DNA from 2 places in the Siminovitchia jepli genome. Region 2 is predicted to be linked to the other one. Evidence: predicted binding sites of a transcription regulator. Region 2 holds the regulator's gene; the other holds the start of a gene.
The links. Region 2 encodes LexA, which represses DNA repair genes until DNA is damaged. Its sites were predicted from a motif close to CGAACATATGTTCG; they were not measured.

Region 1: the regulator LexA is predicted to act here: its motif matches at 2,944-2,957, upstream of parE (DNA topoisomerase IV subunit B).

The regions. Positions count from the first base shown of each region.
Region 1 is NZ_JBFEGN010000065.1:11,840-16,278, forward strand. It holds gene parC (DNA topoisomerase IV subunit A) at 1-931, opposite strand, end outside; gene parE (DNA topoisomerase IV subunit B) at 928-2,907, opposite strand; gene AB1L08_RS16865 (CoA-binding protein) at 3,178-3,591, opposite strand; gene plsY (glycerol-3-phosphate 1-O-acyltransferase PlsY) at 3,741-4,319, shown strand; gene AB1L08_RS16875 (CapA family protein) at 4,352-4,439, shown strand, end outside.
Region 2 is NZ_JBFEGN010000001.1:76,186-80,624, forward strand. It holds gene tkt (transketolase) at 1-136, opposite strand, end outside; gene AB1L08_RS00425 (DUF896 domain-containing protein) at 545-778, opposite strand; gene AB1L08_RS00430 (YneB family resolvase-like protein) at 914-1,567, opposite strand; gene AB1L08_RS00435 (hypothetical protein) at 1,589-1,774, opposite strand; gene lexA (transcriptional repressor LexA) at 1,928-2,548, shown strand; gene spoIIP (stage II sporulation protein P) at 2,620-3,717, opposite strand.

The sequences.
Region 1 (4,439 bases), on a different contig from region 2:
CGTCCGCTTCCCTTTTTAGCTCAATCACAATCCGGAGGCCGGTTCTGTCGGTTTCATCCCGGACTTCCGCGATTCCTTCCAATTTGCGGTCCAGACGGAATTCGTCAATCCTTTTGACAAGATTGGCCTTGTTGACATCGTAGGGAATTTCGGTAATGACAATTTGCTTTCTTCCCCCGCGGATCGTCTCAATATCCGTTTTGCCCCTGACGACAATTCTCCCTTTTCCGGTCTCATACGCTTTTTTGATTCCGTCCACGCCTTGAATAATCCCCCCTGTAGGGAAGTCGGGACCCTGGATGACCGTCATGACATCATCGACGGCGCATCCCGGTTTTTCTATTCGCATGATGACGGCATCGATCACTTCTCCGAGATGGTGAGGGGGAATATCGGTTGCATAACCTGCCGAAATACCGGTGGAGCCATTGACAAGAAGGTTTGGAAACCGCGCCGGAAGTACGGTCGGTTCGGAGGATGTATCATCAAAATTTGGCACAAATTCCACAGTTCTTTTCTCGATATCGCGAAGCAGTTCCGAGGATAGTTCCGAGAGGCGGGCTTCCGTGTAGCGCATCGCTGCGGCCGGATCGCCGTCTATACTTCCGTTATTTCCATGCATCTCAATTAATATGTTTCTTACTTTCCAATCCTGGCTCATCCGGACCATTGCCTCATACACAGATGTATCTCCATGTGGATGATAGTTCCCGATCACGTTCCCCACTGTTTTTGCCGATTTTCTAAACCCTTTGTCGGCAGTGTTGCCATCATGATGCATGGCATATAAAATTCTGCGCTGCACCGGCTTAAGGCCGTCCCTGGCGTCGGGAAGGGCCCGTTCCTGTATAATGTACTTGCTGTAACGGCCAAACCGGTCACCCAGTACTTCTTCAAGGGGCAAATCTTGAAATTTTTCCATTGCCGTCATAAGTCCATCGCTCCCCCTTCTGATGTCAAGTTCTCATTTTCAAGGATATTCATATCATCCTGCATGCCGAACTGGACATTTTTTTCAATCCATTTTCTCCTTGGTTCCACTTTGTCGCCCATTAATGTGGTCACGCGTTTTTCTGCATTTGCCGCATCGTCGATCAACACCCGGATCAGCGTTCTTGTTTCCGGGTTCATCGTCGTTTCCCACAGTTGGTCCGAATTCATTTCACCAAGCCCTTTATACCTTTGCAGCATGTATCCTTTGCCGACTTTTTTCGTCACATCTGCCAATTCATCGTCCGTCCATGCATATTCTATGACGGCTTTTTTCCCGGTTCCTTTGCTCACCTTATAAAGGGGCGGGAGCGCAATAAATACTTTTCCCGCTTCAATCAACGGCTTCATATAGCGATAAAAGAAGGTTAGCAACAAAACTTGTATATGGGCGCCATCCGTGTCGGCATCGGTCATGATAATGATCTTATCGTAATTGACATCCTCCAAATTAAATTCCGGTCCTACGCCGGCGCCGATCGTATGGATAATCGTATTGATTTCTTCATTTTTAAATATATCCTGAAGCTTCGCTTTTTCCGTATTGATGACCTTGCCGCGAAGCGGAAGAACTGCCTGGAACCTGCGGTCTCTTCCTTGTTTGGCCGAACCTCCTGCAGAGTCTCCTTCCACCAAATACAATTCATTTTTTTGGGGGTTTTTCGACTGGGCCGGCGTTAGCTTGCCCGAAAGCAGCGCATCGCTTCTTTTTTTGCGCTTGCCGCTTCTTGCTTCTTCCCGTGCCTTTCTGGCGGCTTCCCGGGCCTGGGCTGCTTTTATCGCTTTTTTGACGAGCATGGTGCTTACATTGGGGTTTTCGGCCAAGAAATAGGATAGCTGTTCCGAAATGATCGTATCGACAGCAGACCTTGCCTCGGCTGTCCCAAGCTTTCCTTTCGTTTGTCCTTCAAATTGGAGCAATCCTTCCGGAATTCTTACTGATATAATGGCGGCCAAACCTTCCCTTATATCCGTGCCTTCCAGGTTTTTGTCTTTTTCTTTCAGCATTCCTGATTTTCTGGCGAAATCATTGAAGACTCTTGTAATCGCGGTTTTCGCCCCCACTTCATGTGTACCGCCATCTTTTGTCCGCACATGGTTCACAAAGGATAAAATGTTTTCCGCGAAACCATCGTTAAATTGAAAGGCAAAATCCACTTCAATGTCGTTTGCTGTTCCTTCAAATGAGACGACAGGGTGAAGAACATCTTTTTCACCATTCAGATATTCCACAAAGGCTTCAATGCCATTTTCATAGCGGAATTTTTCATGCTGGCCGTTTCGCAAATCATGAATCTCAATCATGAGCCCTTTTAACAAAAAGGCGGATTCACGAAGCCTGCTGCTTAAGATTTCAAAGTTTAACGTTGTTGTACTGAAAATAGCCGGATCGGGTTTAAAATGAATTTTGGTCCCGGTTTGCCTTGTTGTTCCAATCTTTTCAAGAGTTGTTGCCGGTTTGCCTCCATCTTTGAACTTTTGCTCATATATAAAGCCGTCCCGTTTAATCGTTACGACTAGCCATTCGGATAGCGCGTTCACAACGGATGCACCGACGCCATGCAAGCCGCCGCTTGTCTTGTAGCCTCCTTGGCCGAACTTCCCGCCTGCATGCAAAACAGTAAATATGACTTCCGTAGTAGGCTTTCCTGTCTGATGCATTCCGGCAGGCATGCCGCGGCCTTTATCCTCCACACTCACACTGTTATCCTTATGCAGCGTAACGATAATTTGGTCGCCATATCCGGCCAATGCTTCATCCACCGAGTTATCGACAATTTCATAAACAAGATGGTGAAGACCGCGGGCGTCCGTCGATCCGATATACATGCCGGGCCTTTTCCGGACAGCATCCAGCCCCTCCAGCACCTGAATCGAATCTTCGTTATATTCCATCATTGCCATATTTCCATTCATTATTTTCGATTCCCCTTTCATAGGGCTTTACGTCACAAAACGTTTGTTCGCTTAATTTACTATATCATATTTTTCCAAGCATGTCTTATTGTATATCCGGATGATCTCTTTTTGCAAATAGATCTTGGGATGTGTCTGTGTCGAAAGTATTTCGACTGGTTTATAAAGGCTTATGCGGGTAATAAATAAAGGATACCAGAGATTGCCCAGTATCCTGTCGGCTGCCGCCCGTCAAAAAAACAAGCGCTCAATGGCGCTTGGCGCTTTTCGTTATTTTGTTAAGGCATGTTCCACTTTAATGCAGCGATCCATGATGACGGTATAGCCCTTTTTCTTTAAATATTCATACGCTTCTTCATTTTGTACGCCCAATTGGGCCCAAAATACATCGGCATCGATTTCAGCGAATTCTTTTGCAATTTCCGGCAGAAATTCCGAACGCCGGAATACATTGACAATATCAACATGTCCTTCAATATCTTTTAACGTATCAACGGCTTTAATGCCAAACACTTCATCAACAGTTGGATTAACGGGAATAATCTCATAACCTGCGTCTTTCATTGCCTCTGATACCATATAGGAAGTTCTTTCGGGATTATCACTCAGCCCGACAACGGCAATTCTTTTTGCTTTTTTCAGTATTTGGCCCATTTCTTCTCTCGTCGGATTTTCTATTGCCATTTTATGTCCTCCTTCAATACATCTCGTCCAACCTTATCGTAATTCACTGCTGCTATTCATGCAAGCGATTACGTGTACCCAATTATCATTTGGACATGGTACAATAAAAAAGCATTGCGGATTAATAGAAAGAGGGGCAAATGTTGATGATGCAAATCGTTATTATGTTATTATCATACTTGATCGGGTCTATTCCTTCGGGTTTAATCGTCGGAAAAATATTTTACGGAATCGATATCCGCGAACACGGCAGCGGCAATTTGGGGGGAACCAATACGTTCCGCGTATTGGGCAAGAAAGCCGGGATTGCCGTAACAGCAGCGGATATATTAAAAGGAACGGCAGCCACTTTTTTGCCCATGCTGTTCGGCGTGGAGATGCATCCTTTGCTCGTGGGCATTTTTGCGGTAGTTGGACATACATTCCCGATTTTCGCCGGTTTTCGCGGGGGAAAAGCCGTCGCCACATCGGCAGGAGTACTCCTGGGATATGGGCCGCTGCTATTTATTGTTCTCGTTATCGGGTTTTTAGTCACTCTAAAAATATCAAAATATGTTTCATTGTCATCGATAGTGGCAGGCTTATTCGGCATTATTTATTGTGTCATTCTCGGTGACTGGGTGCTGGTATTGGTCGTTTCAGCCCTGGAATTGTTTGTCATTTACCGGCACAGGGCAAACTTAAAACGGATACGGGATAAAACCGAGCCTAAAGTGAAATGGATATAACAAATTCATCTTTTGAAAGAAAGGTTTTATACATGCATCATAAAAAATATTGGCTCATCGTTTTTTTCGGACTGGCCTGCGTATTTTCTCTTATTTGGGCTGCCAGTGAGCAACAAAAAT
Region 2 (4,439 bases):
ATACATAGGCCATGGACGCTGCTCCCATCGGCAAACCCGGATGGCCCGAATTCGCCTTTTCAATGGCATCGATTGACAGCGTCCTGATTGTATTAATAGCTAACGCATCAATCTCAGTGATACTGTGCTTTCCCATGTAAAATCTCTTCCTTTCAGATTAATCTATAACATATCATAAAGTTAATTTTGCGTTTTCACAACTTTTGGGTATAAAGAAAAGCGCAAGCTCCCGTTTAGCGACGTACAAACTGAAGCGCTCCGCAATGAGATAAAAAGAAAACACGGCGATGAAAGGCAGGCTCAGGCAGCGACATCCTGTCGCTTCGCCTGCACTAGCACGTCCTGTGCGTCGGCAGGCTCAAGCAGCAACGTCCTGTGCGCTGGCGGCACTGGGACGTCCTGTCCGTTGGAGCTGGACAACAAAAGACTTTGCTCTAAATGTTACGCTGAAAAAAACTTGTACTTTCTTACTCTGTGAAAAAAACCCGTGCTTTCTTATTCTATAAAAAAACATCGAAGGGCGTTCGATGTTTTTAAAGAACTTTTAATGCAATTTTTTATTTAGCTGGATAGAGCGAAGTTTTTCAGGTGTTACTTCTTCTCCTGTAGAATCAAACACCCTGACCTGTTCAATTGTCTGTCTCATAGAAGCGCGAAAAGATTGCAAATATTCGCCGCGCAGTTTTGACTGCTCTTTCGCTTCTTCTTTGGACAGTCCGTTTTCTTTTGCTTTTTTGGCGAGCTCATTGATCCTAGCAAGCTTTTCTTTTGAAAGCATAGTCAAACTCCTTTTTTACCTTAAGTTATCTCCAGTTTACTAAAATGTCGTCGCGAAAACAATGCCCCTGACATATCATTCGATATGTCAGAATTTCACATCAACAAAAAGACGCTCGCCGCTGACGCCCGCTCGTTATTCCCGCTTGTCCGCCCGCTCCATGTATTCTTTGTAACGCCTATGGACCGTTGCTTTGGACACTTTAAAACCGAACCCTCTCATTGTGGCGGCAATTTCTTCAAAGGTCATGTTGTTTTGTCTAAGACGGAAGATTTCCTCAACCGGTACTTCCGTTCTTTCCCTGCCGTTTCGGTTTCCCCGATTTTTCAAATTTTTTTCCGGTTGATATCCTTTGGCGACCGCCCTTTTCATTCCCCGCTTGATTTTGATGTTATGCAATGTTCGCTGATGTTCTTCGATCATGGCCACGATATCAAGGAGCATGGAATCCGTTTCCGATATTTTCAGCTCTCCGTTATGGGACAGGCTGTACAATGTTACCCCTCGCTTAAGTAAAAAATGCATAAGGGCTATTTTGGCATTTCCGCGGCCAAGTCTCGTTTCATCCTGAATCAGGACTGCATCAATTTTCCCGGACTCTATTTTGTCAAGCATATCCAGTGCGCCGGGACGGTTTAAATCATAGCCGCTTGCTTTTTCGGATATGATATCGCTTATTTCAAATTTCCACCTTTTGGCTGCAGCTATCAGTTCTTCCTGCTGCCTTTCCAATGAAGTTTCCTGTGTGGCCTTATCCGTGCTGACCCTGCAGTAAATAATGGCTTTCATCTTTTCAACTCCGAACGGAAATTATCTTTTCTGCTTATTCAACGTCAGTTCATAATGCTCATGCCGGTCTTCCTGTACATTTGTACTGACAGTATGTAAGGAAGCATCCTCTTGTTCCCAACTAATAATCATCACTAATCCCATAATCAATGACAGTATAAAAAAGATGATGACGAATGAATAATTTTTCCATATGGATGTGATCATTCATTTCCCCTCCCGAAAATGTGTTCGCCTTTTATAAATATTATAATAGGAACGTTTGTTTGTGTCAACAAAATTACGAACCCATGTTTGCTTAATAATATGACGCATGATATAATAGGAATCAGCTTATCATGGGAAAAAGGGTGTGAAAAGGTGACAAAACTTACAAAACGGCAAGAAGACATCTTAAACTTTATAAAAGATGAAGTGAAAAAAAAGGGCTATCCTCCCTCCGTCCGTGAAATTGGAAAAGCGGTTGGCCTTGCTTCAAGTTCCACTGTTCACGGGCATCTTGCCAGGCTGGAAAGCAAAGGTCTCATCAGGCGTGACCCGACCAAACCGAGAGCGATTGAAGTTTTGAATCAGGATGACGCAGCCATTGTTCAAAAAACCGTCAATGTTCCGCTTGTCGGTAAGGTTACTGCAGGGCTGCCGATTTCAGCAGTTGAGAATATTGAGGATTATTATCCGCTTCCGGAATCCCTCGTTCCAGCAGACGACCAGGTATTTATGCTGGAAATTGTTGGTGAAAGCATGATAGAAGCCGGCATTCACGACGGTGATTTTGTCATTGTCCGCCAGCAAAACACAGCCAACAACGGAGATATCGTCGTCGCCATGACCGAAGAAGACGAAGCAACAGTCAAAAGGTTTTATAAGGAAAACGGCTATGTCCGGCTTCAGCCGGAAAACTCAAGCATGGAACCGATCATCGTTTCCAATGTCACCATTTTAGGAAAAGTTATCGCCTTATACAGGCGCTTCGTCCATTGATAAAAATTTATTGCCCATCAACGCGTGAGCGGCCCAATCTTCGATATTGCATTGAGCCGCTTATTTTTTAGTCATTTCTCCTTACTTGCTTCCTTCGCTTCTCCCCAATAATATTCACTGAACACTTCTGCCAGTGCGTCAACGGTACGGTTGAGCTCTTCCAATGTATTGTCCACGCCGCCAATCTCTATTAAAAGTGCATTTTCTGCCAGGTCCTGGTTATATACCCCATCTCCGTCTGCTTTGGTCTTGCCATATACACCCCTGGGCAGCCCGGGATATTTTTCCTGGAGGGCATTAAACAAATGGGAAGCCAACTCCAGATTTTTTTTATAGTTAGGATGCTCCTTCCCGATCACAAAATAGGGCTTGGCGTATGTTTTTCCATTGATAGTCGTGGTCGTAACACTCCTTCGCGATGAATCGCGGTGTATATCAAAGTAAAATTGAATCTGTTTATGCCGCTTCATTGTTTCGACAGCAATCTCCCGGGAAACACTATAGGATTGAAAATACTCCATATTTCTTTTTTTTAGGAGCGCCTGTATGTCAACCTCATTAACCAATGTTTTAATTCCTTTTTCCCCTAGCTTTTCTCCCAACCTTTTCCCGAGCAAAGTCACATTTTTCTCTTTGTGCCATGCCCGATTTGGGTCCTTTACATTTGGAAGAAGAGGAAGAAATGATTCCGTATTATGCGAGGAATAGATGAAAACGACGGGTTCGCCGGTGGTTGTTTGCTTTTTTGGTGGCGATGATTCCTCCACCGGGTCATCATTGCCTTCTTCCCATACATCCAAATCATCCGGAGGAGGAGATTCGATCGGCAAATTCGTAAAATCGGCTCCCTTCCCTGCTATAATAATTTTCGGAGTTGCCGCATGCAGGCCCGGAATTTCACTGATTAAAAACGTCTTCATGTTTCTTAAATTGATGTTTGTAAATAGTTCCAGTATATCTCTTCCCAAAGAACGCTCAAATCCTTCGGGAATACTTGATTTTAAAGCGTGGTTTTCCAGTGACATGACATACAGGAAGGCCTCTGTTCTTGATGGGTCATCCCCAATGAAGGACAATAGGCTGATTTTTACACTCGAAAAGGCAATCGCCGAAATTAAGCAAAAAAGTGCGACAACAGTTGCAAAAGATTTTGCTGCGAATTTGACCATCTGGTTCATCCTTTAAGAAAAATTTGGTTAATACCATTTATATGAGGTTTGATAGAGTCTATGATTAAAAACTTGTCCTTTCATTAAGCGATAAAAAAAAGGAACCCTTTATGGGTCCCGCGATGTTTTAATTTCCGATATGAATCATGACGAGAATATGCAAAAACAAAGCTCCGGCACATATATTGATGTACAGGATGAGCGGCTTTTGCCGGTTACATACGTATCAGGGCAAAGCCGTTTTGGGCCACACATGAGCAATTGCAGAGTGGACAGACCGAATGGAAAAAGAGAAAAGCAGGAAAGCCCGGGACCCCTTTAAATTGGCAAAATAAAAAACATCCCGCAAGAGATGTCATAGAAAACAATCCAAGTTGTAATTACAAAATATAGAAATGGACTATGAGAAGCGTGAATAGGACTTCTGCTTTAACAGCCATTCCGTCACCTTCCTAAAGGTAGTTTCAATGCAGATGCCATACCATAATCAAACTGTTTAGCCATAAGGAATATTTTTATATCCGGCCCCCAAATTTTTTGGCCTCTTTTCACCTCTTTAAATGAAATCTATCACACCTATGTGAATGATGTTTAAAGTTTTTGTAAATATTCTGTTTAAAAATCAAAAAAAAGATAGTTTACACTATAACTGTTAGTATGGCCCTCCTGTTATTTACAAGAAAGATTATAATACACGGAAGGATGCAATAACGTCCGATTCT